3 regions of the Novosphingobium mississippiense genome follow, and region 2 is predicted to be linked to each of the others. Evidence: predicted binding sites of a transcription regulator. Region 2 holds the regulator's gene; each other region holds the start of a gene.

Region 1 (5,523 bases), 120 kb from region 2:
CTTCGGGTTGGGCGTCTCTTCGAACAGGCCATGGCGGAAGAGCCAGTAGCGCCGGCCCTGCGCATCCTCGATCCGATAGTAGTCGCGGGTCGGCTGTTTGCCTTCGACAAGGTGGCCGGTCCGCTTGCGCCACCATTCCGCGCCGATCCGCTCCGGCCCTTCGGCCAGGCGGACTTCATGGAGTTTACCCTTCCAGCGGAAGCGCTGCGGCGGGCCATCGGGCACGCCGGCGATCACATCCACCGGCTGCGGTGGATCGAGCAGCAGCGCCGGGCGCGGCAACAGAACTTCCTCTACGGGCCAGTCCGCTGCCTTTGCCTCTCTTGCGGGCAGCAGTCTTTGCGCGACTTCGGGCAAATGCCGGTCGCAAGACGTCAAGCGGAGGACGCGATTGGGGCCGAGGCGGACGCTGAGCCGGTCGATCAGCGCGGAAAGGTCGTCGCTCGCTTCCTCGCGCGAACCTTCCAGCGCCATCTGCCGGGCGGCCAGCGGCTCGGTGCGGGAGACCGCCAGTTCGATCGAATCGAAGCCGAAACCGGGATCGAGCGGGTCCGACAGGGTGTCGATCCGCTCATGCAGCAGCCGCAGGACGATTGCCGGATCGCGTTCGGGCCGGCCGGTATCGACCACCAGCCGACGCCGCGCATTGTCGCTGCGGCATAGGGTGACGGCGAAACGGCGGCCGCCAAGCTGGCGCGCCTCCATGTCCCGTGCGGCCTGTTCCAGCAAATCCTCCACGGCATCGAGCGCGTCGTCGGTGCGGATGAGCGGTTCGGGAAAGCGGGTTTCCAGCCGGATCGGCGCGGAGATGCGGCGCGGAGCGATCGGGCTGGCAGCCTCGCCCAGGATCTGGCGCAGGCGGGTAACCATCTCCTCCCCGAAGCGCGCGGCCAGCGTCTGCATCGGACGGCGGGAGAGATCGCCGATCCGCTGCAGCCCCGCGCGGCGGAGGGCGGCCAGGGCATCCTCGGGCAGTTCCAGAGCCGAGACCGGAAGCGCCTGCACGTCTCCGTTCCTGGCACCATTCCCGCCGCCATGTCGTGCCAATGCTCGGGCGGCCGTGGCGTTCGGGCCGGCGGCGTAGCGCGCGGTATGGCCCGCCAGCGCCATGGCCTGTCGCGCCAGCTCGCCTTCTCCGCCGAACAGATGCGTGCAGCCGGTTACGTCCAGCACGATGCCGTCGGGCGGATCGGCCGCGACCATCGGGGTGAAGCGCACCATCGCCCTGACCAGCCGGTCAAGCTCCCGCGCGTCGAGCACCGGATCGGCCGGCTTGGTCACGAGCGTGGGGCAGCGCGCCCGCGCGTCGGCAAGCGTCATGCCGGTTTCCAGCCCCGCCTTTACGGCGAAGGCATCCACGGCGGATAGGCGCAGGGCATTGCCGGTGCGCGATACGAGGGCGAGTGGGTCAGGCGGCGCGAGGATAGTCAGGCCCGCCGCCATCCGCACCCTCTCGCACGCGAAATAGGGGAACCACAGCGCCAGGCACTGGCGCGACGTCGCCTCCATTTTCGTCCCTGTCCCTGCCTTCGTCCGTATTCCGGAATGTTCCATGATCCGTATTCCATTCCAGCCGCCAACTGCGGCCTGCGGCCCCTCCACGCCAGCGCAGCAGCCGTGCCTCCATCGCGGGCCATCCGGGCGCATCGGCTTCCAGCGGGATGGAAGGAGCGCTGGAGATGGACCAGCGCGTCTGCGCGGCGCTGGATCGCGGCTCGGCATCCTGGCGCAGCACGATCACCCGATTGCGCGATTGTTCCGCCGCCAGGGCGAGCCTTCGGCTGGCAGTCAGGTCGTACTTCGCGAAAGTCCCCTGCGTTTCCAGCAGGACCAGTTCCACCCCCGGGCAGCGGGCGGCTTCAAGTCCGGCGCGCAGGAGGTCGAGTTCGTTTTCGGTTTCCACCAGAAGCAGGCGGGCAGGCCGCATCCCCAGCAGAGCCAATCCCTGTCCATTGGGCACGGCGCGCGGCGATGTGCGCGACATGCGCACAAGTACGACCGCGCCGTTCGGATCAAGGCCGCTGCGGTTCAATGCAAAGGCGAGGGCGGTCGCCCGGTCGTTTCCGCCTGCGTGGATTTCGTGCAAGTGGCCCGCGTCCAGCGCGGGCAAGGCGCCGCCATCGGCCTGCGGGAGGCGTTCGATGACCTTTTCGGCCAGTTTGAAGGTCTTGACCGCCATGATCCGAATCGCTCAATTGTTCACTATATGTTCCATACTCCAACATGCGCGGCTTGCCAAACGGGGGCGTCCCTGTCTGCCCGGGAAATTCCCGCTGGCGGCCGCCATCGTTCTGGAAAGACGCGTTATTTGATGGATGGCCTTGGGCGCTGTCGCCAGCAGGCGTCAGCGCCCTGCCGAGAATGCCGTGGTGACGGTGGCGCCCATCGCGGCCAGCATCGTCGATCCATGGCTCTTTCCATCCAGCGAGAGGTGCTCCGCCTCCGCGCCGCGCCTCTGCCAGCGGGTGACGAGCGCTTCCGCCGCAGCCCCGCCATGATCGTCGAAGTCATTGCCCTGCATGCCGTTGACCACCAGCAGCCGCGCCTTCAGGCAGGGATCGGCCCTGCGCTCGCCAGCAGCCAGGCTGCCGCCGCCATACCAGAGCGAGGGGCTTACCGCGACGACCGTCGAGTAGGGCCTGCCGGTGAACATGGCGTGCAGCGCCAGTAGCCCGCCGAAGCCATGCCCCGCCAGCGTCTGGCGCGCGGGATCGAGATGCCAGCGGCCCTCTACCAGTGGGCGGAACACCTCATCGATCAGATCGAGGAAGCGCTCCGCCCCACCGGTTGGAAGTCCGCATGCAGGAAAGCCGTTAGGGATCGCGTAGCCGGGAGAGGGCGGTGTGTAGTCTTCCACACGCCGATCGCGGTGGCCGGATTCGATGGCGACGATCACGCCCTTGCCGATTTCCGGATGCACGTCGGCAAAGCGCCGGGCCGTCATCGTGGCGATGGCGAAGTTGTCTTCCCCGTCCAGCAGCCAGAGCACCGGCCACCCTTGTGCGGGCGGCTCGCCCACGGGCCAGGAGACCAGCAGGCGGTAAAGATGGCCATCGGGGGCGGGAACGATCTGCACGTCGGAATGCGGCAATGTCCATTCGGCGGTGCCGAGCGGGCCGGCCGACAGCAGGGCGAGCAGCGGCTCCAGGCCAAGGCTGGGCTTCATTTTGACGCCCCCGGTTGCGGGTGCTGTTGCAGGATGATGGTCTGGTGGCAGCACGAAAGGACTGCATGCGCGAGGGAAAGGGGCGTGATGACAGTCTTGGCTTTCATGGTCATGATTCCCCTCGGCTTTGATCTCGGATGGTATGCTAATGCAAGTCATTCGCAACAACAAGCCTTTGGAGGTGATCTGCCGGGAAATGTCGATAGGTCGCGCGGCGGCGAAATTGTGTGACTTGCATCACATGCACCCATGATTGCGCCGTATGGGATGGATCGCCATTGAAGCTTCATTTCCAGCCGTTAACGCCCCGATCGTGAAATCGCTTCAGGGCTCAGGGGAAATGGCAATGAAATTCGGTATTTGCATCGCGACATTGATGGCGGGCACGGCACTGGCCGGCATTCCGGGCGCGGCGTTTGCCGAAGAGGCTGCCGCACCGGCAGATGCCGCGAATGCTGCCGACGGCAATTCGAACCAGATCGTCGTCACCGCACAGAAAGTGGAACAGCGCGCGGTGGACGTGCCGATCACCCTGTCCGTCGCCAGCGGAGAGCGCATGCGCCAGCTTGGCGTGACCGATCTGGGCGAGCTTTCGGCCTATGTTCCCGGTCTGAACATCCAGATCCAGAGCGCCAATAACCCCGGCTTCGTGATCCGCGGCATCACGTCCGACAGCGGATCGGCGCAGCAGGGGCCGCGCGTGACGCTGTATTACAACGGCATAGACATCTCCCGCTCGCGCGGGGCCTATCAGGGCAACTACGATCTTGACCGCATCGAAGTGGTGAAGGGGCCGCAGGCGACGCTGTTCGGCACGGCCGCCACGATCGGCGCGATCAGCCTGGTTTCCGCCAAGCCGCAGCCCGGCCTTTCGGCGGAAGTGACGGGCGGCTACGGCAACCTGAACGCCTATCGCCTGGAAGGCTTCGTCAACGCCGGCAATGACGTGATCGCCGGGCGCATCGCCTGGCAGTGGAAGAAGCGTGACGGCTATGTGAAGAACCTGGCACCGGATCAGGACGATCTCTATGCGCAGGACCAGCTTGGCCTGCGCGGATCGCTGCGCTTCACGCCCACCAGCAACTTCACCACCGATCTTGTCTTCACGTACGATCGCCAGCGCAATTCGGGCACGCCGTTCCTGTCGAAAGATCTGGGCTCTACGGCCGTGGATGGCCTCTATGGCCCCGCCTACCTTGGCGGATCGCCCTATTCGGCGCAGGTTCTGGGCAGCGACAAGCTGGGCCTCCACCGCGACGTCTATGACGTGAACCTCACCGCCAGCTGGGATTTTGCGGACGGCTGGAACTTCACTACCGTCAACGGCTATCGCCATTTCGACGCACTGGAAGTGTTCGATGCCGACGGATCGGCCGCGTGGTATCTGGAATTCGCCGAACGCGCCAAGGGCTGGCAGGCAAGCCACGAAGGCCGCTTCACTTACAGCGACGACCAGTGGCGGGCCTCGTTCGGGTGGAACTATTTCATCGAGGACAGCTACCAGTACGTGCCGTTCTCCTCGGAAGTGGGCACTTACCTTCAGTGCACGGCGAACCTCATCCCGGCGCTGGGTTGCGTGAATTCGTCCAACGTGGCCACCGGATCGCTGGCCACCTCCTACCTGACGGGCGGCGCCTATGCCGCTGTTCCCTATACCAGCTGGTATGAGAACAAGGGTCGCAACCAGTCGTGGTCGATGTTCGGAGACGTTACCTTCAAGCCGGTGCCGCAGCTTGAACTGACCGCCGGCGCGCGTCTGCTGATCGAGAAGCGCCGTTCGGGCTATGCCGCCTACCAGCCCGACGCCCCGGTCTATGGCCAGCCGCTGCTGCCGCTGGTCGATACCGATGGCCAGACCTACTATGCGCAGCGCTCCTATGCCGCCGTGCTGCCGCGCTTCAACGCGCTTTATCACCTGACGCCGAACTTCAACCTCTACGCCACGATCTCCGAAGGTCGCCGCTCACCGGTGGTGCAGCTTTCGGCCGCTGCCGGGCCGGTTGCCGATCTCGACCTGATCCGGGCGGAGACGGTGTGGAACTACGAAGCGGGCATCAAGGGTTCGGCGGGCATCTTCTCCGGATCGCTGGGCGTCTACTATGACGATTACAGCAACTTCCAGGTCTCGGTGATCGAGAACGGGCAGGCCGTTACCCGCAGCGCAGGTTCGGCATCGAACCTGGGCGTAGAAGCCGAACTGGAAGCGAAGTTCACCGATTGGCTGAGCGCCTTCGGCAACGTGGGCTTCATCAGCGGCGGCATCGACGACAATGCCTCCAATGGCGCCTACGCGGGCGACCAGTTCCGCCTTCAGCCCAAGTGGCAGTGGGCGGCGGGCTTCAACCTGAACGTGCCGG
Region 2 (5,523 bases):
GATGCGAGTGCTGCGTTCTCTGGCGCTTATGCTGGTGACCGGCGTGGCTATCGACCTGGTGTTGATGCCGATCGCGCTCTATCACTTCCACCGGGCGGGCATGTACGGCGCGCTGGCCAATCTTGTCGCAATTCCCTTGACGACTTTCGCAGTGATGCCGCTGGTGGCGATGGCGCTCATTCTCGACATCGTCGGCCTTGGGGCGCCGTTGTGGTGGCTTGCCGATCACGCGATAGCGTTGCTTCTCGGCTTGGCTCATGTCGTCTCGGACCTTCCGGGGGCGGTTCGCCTGCTTCCGGTCATGGGGACGCCGCATTTCCTGCTTTTTGTGGCTGGCGGCCTATGGCTGGCCTTGTGGTCGGGAAAAGAGCGCTTCTTTGGCCTGATCCCGGCGATTGCAGGTGTCGTTGGATTGGCGTTTGTCGTTCCGCCCGACATTCTGGTGAGTAGCGATGGCCACTACATTGGCATGGCCGTTGATGGTAAACGTCTGGCCGTGCTGCGGGAAAGCAAGAGCGGCTACGCTCTCGATAATCTGATGGAGGCCGCCGGGCAGCATGAAGCTCCGCTTCCGCTCGCCGGGCAGCCTCAGGTGCGATGCAATCAGGACTTTTGTGCGGCGACCCTTCAGCGAGGTGGGAGGGCGTGGCATGTTCTGATCGCGCGGAGCGACGCCTATGTCCCGATCCCTTCGCTGGCCCGCGCCTGTGATCGCGCCGACATCGTCATTGCCGATCGTTCATTGCCGCAAGGCTGCAAGCCCCGATGGTTGAAGATTGATCGCCCGATGCTGAAGCAGACCGGTGGCATCGCCATAGATCTGAAGGGGCAGGTGTTGCGAACGGTTGCCCAGAGCCAAGGGGATCATGGCTGGTGGCATCCCTGAGAAATGCGACCAGCCTTGAGCCTGTAAGGAATTCCGGCGACAAATTCATGCCGCCAGAGTCGCTGTCTCTCAGTGATATCGGCGCAGAATACCTGCCAGCTTGCCCTGAACCTGCACTTCCTCGGCACCATAGATCTGCGCTTCATATGCGGCATTCGCCGGATCGAGCCGAACCTTGGGGCCGTCGCGGCGCAGATACTTCAGGGTGGCTTCCTCGCCACGGATTAGCGCGACCACGATTTCTCCATCACGCGCGGTATCGGTGCGCTTAACGAGCGCAAGGTCGCCATCGAGAATGCCCGCCTCGATCATCGAATCGCCAGATACTTCAAGCGCGTAATGGTCGCCGGAGCCCAGCAGCGCTGCCGGCACCGGCAGCATCGACTGGCCTTCGATAGCCTCGATCGGAACGCCAGCAGCAATGCGGCCGTGCAGCGGAATCTCGATCACGTCGTTGGCCGGCTCGGGCGCGCGCGGTGCTGGGCGCAGTGCGACGGGCGCTTCCCGCGGTGCCACAGGGGCAGGCGCCTTGTTGGTAACGTCGTCGGGTTGGCGAAGCACTTCGAGAGCGCGGGCCCGGTTGGGCAGGCGGCGGATGAAGCCACGCTCTTCCAGCGCCGAAATTAGACGATGCACGCCGGACTTCGACTTGAGGTCCAGTGCATCCTTCATTTCTTCGAAGCTGGGCGAGACGCCGCTCTCTTCCAGGCGCACTTGTATGAACCGGAGCAATTCGTGCTGCTTGCGCGTCAACATCTGGCTGCCTCACCTGCATGGCCGCGATCGGCGGCCTGTTCCTTTCGCGAGGAACACATGGAGGTTCGTTCGCGAACAATGAGGGAACAATTAAGCAACGAATCCGGTAACGTCAAGCAATACCGCCATTTTGGAGCAAGTATACCCAAACCGGATCGCCGGGCTGCGCTGCAGGTGCGTTGGCAGGGCGGTCGATAAGGATATTGCTTGTGGCCAAGGAGACCAGCGCGCCACTGTCCTGGAGGGTATGCACGGCCACGGTTTCTCCATCCCAAAGGCCGCGCAGAAATTCGCGCCGATTGCCACAGGGCGGCAGTTGTGTGGCCAGCCGGCTTAGCAACGGCATAGGCGCAGGCCGATTTGCGCCGAGCAATGCGCGAAGAGCAGGCAGCATGAAATGATATGCGGTGACGTGGCTGGAAACCGGATTTCCGGGCAATCCGATGACGATCTGTTGGCGGGCGCCATGTGTCTTGCGGGCGACGAGCAGCGGCTTGCCCGGCCGGATTGCCACGCGCCAGAAATCCAGATCCGCACCCCATGCTTCCAGTGCGGGGCGGACAAGATCGTGATCACCGACGGAAACACCGCCACTGGTGACGATGATGTCTGCATCGCCAGCGGATTCGAAGGCGTGGATCAAGGCGTCGAGATTGTCGCTCACCGGGCCGATTCGGTTGACTTCGACCGGAAGGCTCTGCGCCATTGCGGCGAGCATCGCGCCGTTGCTGGCGGGTATCTGGTGCGGTTCGCAGCATTCTGGATCAGCGGCCAGTTCGTCCCCGCTGTCGATCACAACGAGGCGGGGTATCCTGCGAACCGGCAGATGCCTGTGTCCCGCGGCGATCGCGAGTGCGGCCTGAGCTGCGCCGATGCGGGTGCCTGAGGGAAGGATTTCCTGGCCTTCGGGAAAGTCCATTCCCTGGCGGCGAACATGCTTATGCAGCGGAGAGGGGCCTTCGCCGGTGAGCGTGACGCGATGCTGATCGCGGCTGACGTCTTCCTGCAGGATGACGCCACCCGCTCCGACGGGGAGCAGGGCGCCGGTGGAAATGCGCACCGCCTGCCCCGGCGTTACGGCCGCATCGTAAGGGTGCCCGGCTGCGCTTTCACCCACGACATGCCACGGGCCGGAGATGTCGCCTTCGGACACCGCGTAGCCATCCATCGCCGAGACGTCATGTGCGGGTTGCGTCCGTCTTGCGAGCAAGGGTTCGGCCAGATAGCGGCCGAGGGCGCCGGGGACATCGACGCGCTCGATTGGTAGCGGTTCGATGAGCCGGAGCAATTGGGCCTGAGCTTCTTCGAGCGTGAGCATGGGATGTCCGGTCATCAGATCGTGCCGGCCGCCATCCACACGCCGGACTTTCCGCCGCGCTTTTCGATGAGGCGAATCTCGCCGATCACCATGCCCTTGTCGAGGGCCTTGGCCATGTCATAGATTGTCAGGAGCGATACGGAAGTGGCTGTAATCGCTTCCATTTCAACTCCTGTCTTGCCCGTGAGCGAGGCGGTGGCGATGGCGCGGATGCCATTGTTCTCGAAACGAAAATCGATGTTGACGGCATCAAGCGGCAGCGGGTGGCACATCGGGATCAGTTCGGATGTTTTCTTGGCCGCCATGATGCCGGCGATGCGTGCCGTTCCCAGTACGTCGCCCTTGGGGGCGTTGCCGGCGCGGATCGCTTCGAGCGCATCTGCGGTCATGGTGATGATCCCCGATGCGATGGCCAGGCGCTGGGTTTCTGCCTTGGCGCCGACGTCCACCATGCGGGCGGTGCCATCCGAATCGATGTGGGTGAGGCTCTTGGTCATTTCGGGAGGCTCGTTACAAGGTGACAGGTCGGTTGACACAGTTGACACGGTCCAGAAGTCAAAAGGCGATCGACGCCGAACTGGCGGATTTTCGCGCTTTCAATAAGGAACGGGCGACAGGTCATGGCATTGCGATGGCAGATTTCGCCACCGTAGGACAGGGACGGCAAGGCAAATTCCGCAAGATCGGTCAGGCTGGCCTGCTCCATTCGTGCCAATACGGTGGCCATGACGCAAACCTCGAAATCATCTGAGCTGTTCCAGCGCCGTTATCTCGAACGGATGGCGCGCGTGGTGGAGCGGATTGAAGCCGAACCGGATCCCGCACTCGATCTCGAAACGGTCTCAGCTTGGGCGGGGTTTTCTCCGTATCACTTTCATCGCCAGTTCCGCGCGCTGTGCGGGATGCCGCTTCAGCGCTTTGTGCAGCTTTCGCGGCTGCATCGCGCCGGGATGCAACTTGCCTTCAGGCCGGGCACGCGCGTGATCGATGCGGCATTGGATGCCGGATACGAAACGCCCGAAGCCTTCGCCCGGGCGTTTCGGGCAAAGTTCGGCCAGGCACCATCGGCATTTCGCTCCGCACCGGACTGGTCGGCGTGGGAGGCAGTGAGCGCCTCGCTTCAGACAGCAAGGAACAGGACCATGGTGGACACCATGACGGCAGAAATCGAAATCAGGGAATTCGCGCCCGTTCGCGTAGCGATAATGGAGCATCGCGGCGATCCCGAGCGCATCGGCGATACCATTCGCAGGTTTATCGACTGGCGGCGCGAGGCGGGGTTTACGCCCAATAAAAGCCGCACTTTCAACGTTTTTCCAACCGATCCGCGTACAACGCCTGAAGACGATCATCGCGTTTGGCTTTGCGCTTGCGTGCCATCGCGGTTTGTCGGAGACGGCCGGGTCCGGGTGGCGGAAATTCCCGGCGGGCGCTGCGCGGTTCTGGCCGTGAACGGCCCAGCGATGGACCTGGAAGAGCCAGCGATGCGCCTCTATCGCGATTGGCTGCCTTCCAGTGGAGAGGCCCTGCGCGATTTTCCGCTGTTCTGCGAGCGGGTGCGCCTCTATCCGCAGGTGTCTGCGGCAGAGGCGCTTACCGAATTGTTGTTGCCGTTGGCCTGAGGATCAGGCGCCGGTCAGCAGTGCGCGGGTCGCCGCCTCGACGTCAGCCTCACGCATCAGGCTCTCGCCGACGAGGAAAGTCCGCGCGCCGCAACCTGCGAGCCTTTCGAGATCCGCGTGAGTATTGATGCCGCTCTCGGCAACGAGCAGCGTGCCGGCGGGGGCCAGCGGAGCGAGCCGCTCGGTGGTGCCGATGTCGGTGACGAAACGCTTGAGGTCGCGATTGTTCACGCCGATCAGCCGCGATTTCAGGTGGCTTGCGCGGTCCATCTCAAATTCGTTGTGAACTTCGACGAGGCAATCCATGCCGCGTTCGTGCGCGGCAGCCTCGATCTCCGCCATCAGTACGTCGTCCAGTGCGGCAACGATGATCAGGATCGCATCGGCGCCGATCGCGCGGGCTTCGGCGACCTGCCAGGGATCGACCATGAAGTCCTTGCGGATTACCGGCAGCGCGCAGGCCGCGCGGGCGTCCATCAGAAAATCTTCGTGGCCCTGAAAGTATGGCGCGTCGGTCAGCACTGACAGGCATGCGGCGCCGCCGCGCTCGTAGGCGATGGCATGTTCGGCAGGACGGAAATCAGGCCGAATCAGTCCTTTGGACGGCGATGCTTTCTTGATTTCGGCGATCAGCGCGAAGCCGCTTTCCGCCTTGGCGCGCAAGGCCGCTTCGAAACCGCGCGGTGCGGTCTGGTGCGCGGCGTGCGCGTCGAGGTCGGCCATGGTGGCCACAGCCTTGCGCTCGGCAACTTCCTCGCGCTTGGTGTCGCAGATCTCGGTAAGCTTGTCGGACATTATAACCCTCTCGCGCGGCTCAAGCCTTGAGCGCGGAAATCCAGCAGTTGAGCAGAGCGTTGGCGAGGCCCTTGTCGATGGCCTCGGCCGCTTCCTCCACGCCTTCGCGCCAAGTTTCCACCTCGCCCGCGACGATCAGCGCGCCG
Region 3 (5,523 bases), on a different replicon from region 2:
GGCCCGGACGACCGCAAGGCCCGCTTCAGGGCGGGGCCTGCACCGTTTGCGGCCGGAACGTCAGTGGAGGAGCCGCGCGCATGCGCGGCTTGCAGGGCTCGCCTGCGGGCCTAGACGGGCGTCGAGCCCACCCGCCGGCTTCGCAAGGGGACAGGCTCACGAAAACGCCGCGCGCATGAGTGCGCGTCACTATCCAGGTCAGCCATGGCTGGCCGATCCCCGCGCCAGCGATCGAAACCGCAGGACGAGACCCCGACGCTATGAAGGGGGCTCGGTGCCTAGAACGCGAAATCGACGGCGATCAGCCCTTTCGCGGATGGGCATAGAGCGCGGTTCCGCCCGAAGGCGGCAAGGCGCCCGCTCCCAATCCGAAAATCCGAGGCCGCCAGGATCACATCGACATCACACTCTGCCGGTATCGTAAACTCCAGCAATCCCCTCGTTACGTCCCAGCAAGGGCAGGACCCGGTCCCACTCGCGCATTACTGCCTTTCGTGCTGGCCAGGCGATCAGCATCGCCATCCGCCTGCCCAGATAGCCTCCCGCCTGCGCCTTCATCATGATCCGGCGCACGTCTTCTTCCCTCTAGACCGTCCATTCGCCGGCAACGGCAAGAAGATTGGGACCGAAGGCAGGCAGAGCCTCTTCGACCAGAATGCGCTCCAGAACGCGGGCATCGTAAGGCGAAGCGTTCAGAACATCCGCAATCCGCACGATGTCATCCAACGAAAGCTCGGTATAGAGGAAGAGTTCGCTGAGGGCCATCCAGACGGGCAGGCGCGCATCGAGAAGGATCTTCGGCATCATTCCATGAATATGCCTGCCGGGAATTGCGCGCGCCAGAGCGAACCCGCAGAAAGATCAGGCATCACTCACCCAAATTGAGGATTGCCGACGAGTTACACTCGTTCATAGTGGCGATCTTCGTCAGAAGGGAAAAGGGGGCCGGAAGGTGCGACCCGATCCCGGCAGCGGCGAGCAGCCAATCCACCCCCGGCTGCCGCCGTCCCTACCTTCTTCGAACGGAGCAAACGAGTGTCCGCCACAGCCTGGATCGTTCGCGTGAAGCACAACAAGGTGTCGGTCGGCATCTTTGCCTGTGCCGCCGGTGAGCTTGTCGCCCTGGTCGAAGAAGTCTGCGATCCGGGTGTCTGCGAGTTCAAACCGCTTCCGTCCGGCGGTTTCGTATTCGGGGGCGCGGTGGTGCTACACGAGGTCGAGAAGGAAACCAGCGACAGGACGAGCGAAGGCGAGCCCACCCATTTCAGCGACGGTTATCTGACCGAAGGCTGGGCGGAAGCAGCCTACGAAGACGAAGGCCAATGGTGGCCGATCCTGATTGCCGAGAACGATTGACGCAGAGCAGCGCGGGCCACGCACAGCAACAACACCCGCCGATCCACCGGTGTTCTCATATCGCGGCGCCCTCATCCAAAAGTCTGATCGACCTTATAGCAGGGCCGCATCCGCTCGCCTGTTTCCTATAAGACGGCAGGGGACACGGGGGGATTCAATGCTGGACAGGCGGGAGGCACTGCGAAGGCAGTGCGAGACTATCAATGCAATTGCCGAGGCGGTCGGCCTGGCTTCGATCGAACCCGGCGTTCGCGCACACCTCACCGACCTTATCGCAAGGGCAAGGATCGTGGCGTCGCCGCATGCGCCGGGCAAGTTGCGCTGGCTGTCGATCGCATCGACCAGGCAACTCTACCGCGACATCCAGTTCCTGCTGGAGCCCCCGGTGCTTTCCTGGTCGCTGCTGACGCAGATCGCCCGGGCCGATCTTGCGCTCTCGGCGCTTTCGGCAAAGCCGAAGCGTTAATCGCTGACCTGAAGACGCCGACCGGAGAACCGAGCGCCCATCGAACGACCACAGCTCCCAACCAGGCGCAAGTCTGATCAAGGGGGCATCAAGGAAACAGCCTGAACTGATCGGGATCCGGAATGGCGGGATAATCGGTGAGCCGCTCCACGATCGACTGGGCGAGTTCGGCGGCCGCCTTCTCCCGCATGCGCTCATCGCGCATCGTGATACCGACCCGCGCCCAGGCCGGCGCGCTCAGGATGGCATCCGATAGCTGCTGAGGGTCGATTCTATCCATGGCTCCAATATGGAACAAACAAAGAACATATGTAAGCGTCCGGTCTCCGCGAATGGAACATGCTTTTGGGTTTCGTTCCGGAAGACAACGGGCGTTCAGTGTGGGGAGTTGCTGAGAGGTCATCCCGGAGCCACGATTTTCGTTGCGCTGTTGATTGGATCGGAGGCAAGCAGTGGAAATGCGGCCTGCGATTTTATTGTTGATGCTTATGGCGATCAGCGGATGCAGCCATCCCGCCGATCGCTACGCGAAAAGATTTGTTGAGTGGGACGCGCGTTCTGATGCCGAGAATGTTGCCGGTGCGCGATGCAATAACGAGTATAAGCTGATTCCTGGCCGATCTGGCTTGCTCGCGGAGGACTATGAGTGCCTGACCACGTCGTTAGGATCGGTGGCGCGCTGGCGTCGTCTGTCTGAAACAGATCAGGGGCCGCGCTTTATCGATCTCTCCTCAACGCAGCGGCATGGCGACGTTGCATCCGTCGACACCGAGTTGAGGATGGAACCCGTTATAAAGCGACGCGAACACTTCGATTGCGCTAGGCGGATGATGCTCGTCGACACCTATATCGTGACGGATTTGCACGACCCCAAACTTGTCCCATCAGGTCAAGATTGGACGCCAGTTACTCAAACTGGAGACGGCGTAACGATGCTGGAAATTGCATGCGGCAACGATCAGACCATGAACCACCATTAGGTCCGTCACCGGATAATTGGCGGCCTCATCTCAAGTGACTCGATCCGTTGCCTTCCACGCCCAAGGCAACAGTTCATCGATCCGGTTGATGGGATGGCCCTTGCCGATGCGGTCAAGCACGTCGGCAAGCCATTCCTGCGGATTGACGCCGTTGAGCTTGGCCGTCTCCAGCAGCGAATACATGGCGGCGGCGCGCTCCCCGCCGCAGTCGGCTCCAGCGAACAACCAATTTTTGCGGCCTATGGCTATGCTCCTCAGGGCATTCTCCGCCGGATTGTTGTCGATCTCCAGCCTTCCGTCCTCGGTATAGGCAAGCAGTTGCGACTTCAGCTTCACGGCATAGCGCAGCGCCTCGGCCAGCGGTGACCGGGCTGAAGCCCTGGACAGCACCTCGTCGGCCCAGACGAAGAAATCCAGTGCCTTGAGCTTCGAGAGCTTGCGAGCCTTGCGGCGGAAATCCGCTGGTTCACGCACGATCTGCCGCTCGACGTTGTAAAGCTCGGCGATCATCTGCAGGCCTTGGAACGCGGCCGAGTTCGGATCCGCCTTGTAGACATCGTTCAGCTTGCGCCGGGCATGCGCCCAGCAGGCGACAGGCGTAATCGCCCTCGGCTTGCGATCGGGTGCGTAGAGCTTCTCGAAACCGGCATAGGCGTCGGCCTGCAGGAATCCTGCGAAGGTCGCGAGGTGCTCGCGCGGGCGCTCGCCCTTGCGATCGGGACTATAGTGAAACAGCGCCGCCGGTTTGTCGAGCGGGCTCCATCGCCGGTTGTCGCGCAGATAGACCCATAATCGTCCGGTCTGCGTTTTGCCGGTGCCCGGCGCCAGGACCGGAACGGGCGTGTCGTCGGCATGGAGCTTGGGGCTGGCCATGACGTGATCGGCGATCCGGTCAACCAGCGGCTGCAACAGCCAGCTTACCTGGCCCAGCCAGTCGGCCATGGTCGAACGGCTGATCTCCAAGCCCTCTCGGGCATATATCTGTGACTGGCGGTAGAGCGGCAGGTGGTCGGCGAACTTGGAGACGACGACATGGGCGAGCAGGCCGGGGCCAGCACGGCCGCGCGGCACGGGAAGTGCGGGAGCTGGCGCCTGACTGATCGCATCGCAGCGATTGCAGGAAAGCTTGGGGCGGACATGGCGCACGACGCGGAAACGGCCGGGGACATACTCCAGCACTTCGGTCACGTCCTCGCCGAGCTTGCCCATCGTGCCGCCGCAGACGGAGCAATCACCGGCATCGGGGGCGGCGTGGACCACCTCATCGCGGGGCAGGTGTTCTGGCAGTGGCGCGCGGCGCGGCTTGCGGGCCGGAGCCTTGCCCGGCGCATCCTCGGGCACATTGCCCTCGATCACGCACTCGGTATGGGCCTGTTCGGCTTCCAGATCCTCCAGCGTCAGTTCGAGCTGATCGGCCTGCGAGGCAAGCCGTTCAGAGGACTGGCCGAACTTCATGCGCCGAAGACGGGCAAGCTGGACCTTGAGCTTCTCGATCTGCAGTGCGGTCAGCTTGATCGAGTTGTGGGCCGTCTCAAGCTGTTCGCGGGTCTCATCATGGGCGGCCCGCTCGGCTTCGAGCGCCTGTTCCGAGGCAGCCAGGCGCGCTTGCATCGCTTCGAAAATCGCGCGCAGTTCAGCCGGATCGGTAGGGAGTTCGAGATCGCCGGGAGACACGCTTCTCCCTAGCAGAATCGCTTCACCGCCCCTAGTAAAAAGCCCAGAATTACTCCGATTGTTGCCTCAAATCTGCACCGGCAGGCGCGGTGGTTCAGGCGCCACCGTGCGCCGCCAATCCATCGCCTCGATCAGCAACGCGAACTGCGCCGGAGTCAGCACGACACCGCCCTCCAGCAACGGCGGCCAGACGAAACGATGCCGCTCCAGGCGCTTGGCGAAAAGGCACAGGCCCGTGCCGTCCCAGTGCAGCGCCTTCAGGTAATTGCCGCTCTTGCTGCGGAACAGGAAGACGTGACCGCCGTAAGGCTCGACCGCAAACAGCGGCCGTACCAGCGCTGCCAGGCCATCGAAGCCGAGCCGCATGCTGACCGGCTTGCTCGCGAGATAAATCTTCGTCCCCGGCGCCAGCGAGATCATGAGACATCCCGCAACGCACGCAGCACGCGTGCCAGCGCCTTCTCGTTGACATAGCTGTCCACTGAAAGGCGCGTGCCCCCGGGCAGGTCGATGTCTATCGAACCGGGCCGGGCACCTGGATAGGGGCGAACAAGTTCTTCCGCAGGTGTCGGCGTCAGGGGCGATGGAGGAGGTGTCGATAACGGCGGAGCCACAGGGCTACCGGTGCCTTCGGGCACAGTGCCATAGGAAATGAACTGGACCGGTTCGCTGGCAATCTTCTCTGCCTCCCGCCGCATCCGCCTCCAACCGTGGATCAGGCTCGGTGAAATCCCCAGCAGCTTCGCAACCCCCACGATTGTCGCGCCGGGCTCATCACACTTCGCCAGGATCGCCGCTCGTTCCTTGTCCGAGTATCGCCGCTGCCGCTCAACACCCGTGATGACCTCGATCCTGTCCAACGCACTCTCCTTACGCAGTGCCGAAGGACACTCCTGATGGAAAGCTCATCGCGACCGGGCACTATCGACGCAACACGGCCCAGACCGAGCGCTTACGAACATATAGCAAGCCCCTTGCGATACCCAGGCGCCCGCGACATGGACGATCCCCTTGGCAATACGGGGGAATAAAATGAGCGACACGTGC

What was found. The regulator LexA, encoded in region 2, represses DNA repair genes until DNA is damaged. The targets are predictions, from matches to a motif close to GTTCCNCNCTTGTTCT.
Region 1: a site for LexA is predicted at 2,198-2,213, ahead of WBP06_RS07080 (ImuA family protein). Genes of this name have one in related genera too.
Region 3: a site for LexA is predicted at 2,114-2,129, ahead of WBP06_RS20670 (DUF6771 family protein). Genes of this name have one in related genera too.

What each region holds. Positions count from the first base shown of each region.
Region 1 is NZ_CP147001.1:1,510,324-1,515,846, reverse strand. Features, by position in the region: gene WBP06_RS07085 (Y-family DNA polymerase) at 1-1,509, opposite strand, end outside; gene WBP06_RS07080 (ImuA family protein) at 1,409-2,179, opposite strand; gene WBP06_RS07075 (alpha/beta hydrolase) at 2,345-3,166, opposite strand; gene WBP06_RS07070 (hypothetical protein) at 3,251-3,397, shown strand; gene WBP06_RS07065 (TonB-dependent receptor) at 3,513-5,523, shown strand, end outside.
Region 2 is NZ_CP147001.1:1,387,542-1,393,064, forward strand. Features, by position in the region: gene WBP06_RS06505 (ComEC/Rec2 family competence protein) at 1-886, shown strand, start outside; gene lexA (transcriptional repressor LexA) at 956-1,642, opposite strand; gene WBP06_RS06515 (molybdopterin molybdotransferase MoeA) at 1,755-2,960, opposite strand; gene moaC (cyclic pyranopterin monophosphate synthase MoaC) at 2,975-3,457, opposite strand; gene WBP06_RS06525 (hypothetical protein) at 3,490-3,711, shown strand; gene WBP06_RS06530 (GyrI-like domain-containing protein) at 3,686-4,582, shown strand; gene trpC (indole-3-glycerol phosphate synthase TrpC) at 4,586-5,377, opposite strand; gene trpD (anthranilate phosphoribosyltransferase) at 5,397-5,523, opposite strand, start outside.
Region 3 is NZ_CP147003.1:466,235-471,757, reverse strand. Features, by position in the region: gene WBP06_RS20690 (hypothetical protein) at 403-573, opposite strand; gene WBP06_RS20685 (hypothetical protein) at 586-807, opposite strand; gene WBP06_RS20680 (hypothetical protein) at 1,036-1,356, shown strand; gene WBP06_RS20675 (hypothetical protein) at 1,514-1,822, shown strand; gene WBP06_RS20670 (DUF6771 family protein) at 1,911-2,102, opposite strand; gene WBP06_RS20665 (hypothetical protein) at 2,275-2,802, shown strand; gene tnpC (IS66 family transposase) at 2,833-4,413, opposite strand; gene tnpB (IS66 family insertion sequence element accessory protein TnpB) at 4,543-4,896, opposite strand; gene tnpA (IS66-like element accessory protein TnpA) at 4,893-5,336, opposite strand; gene WBP06_RS20645 (heavy metal-binding domain-containing protein) at 5,509-5,523, shown strand, end outside.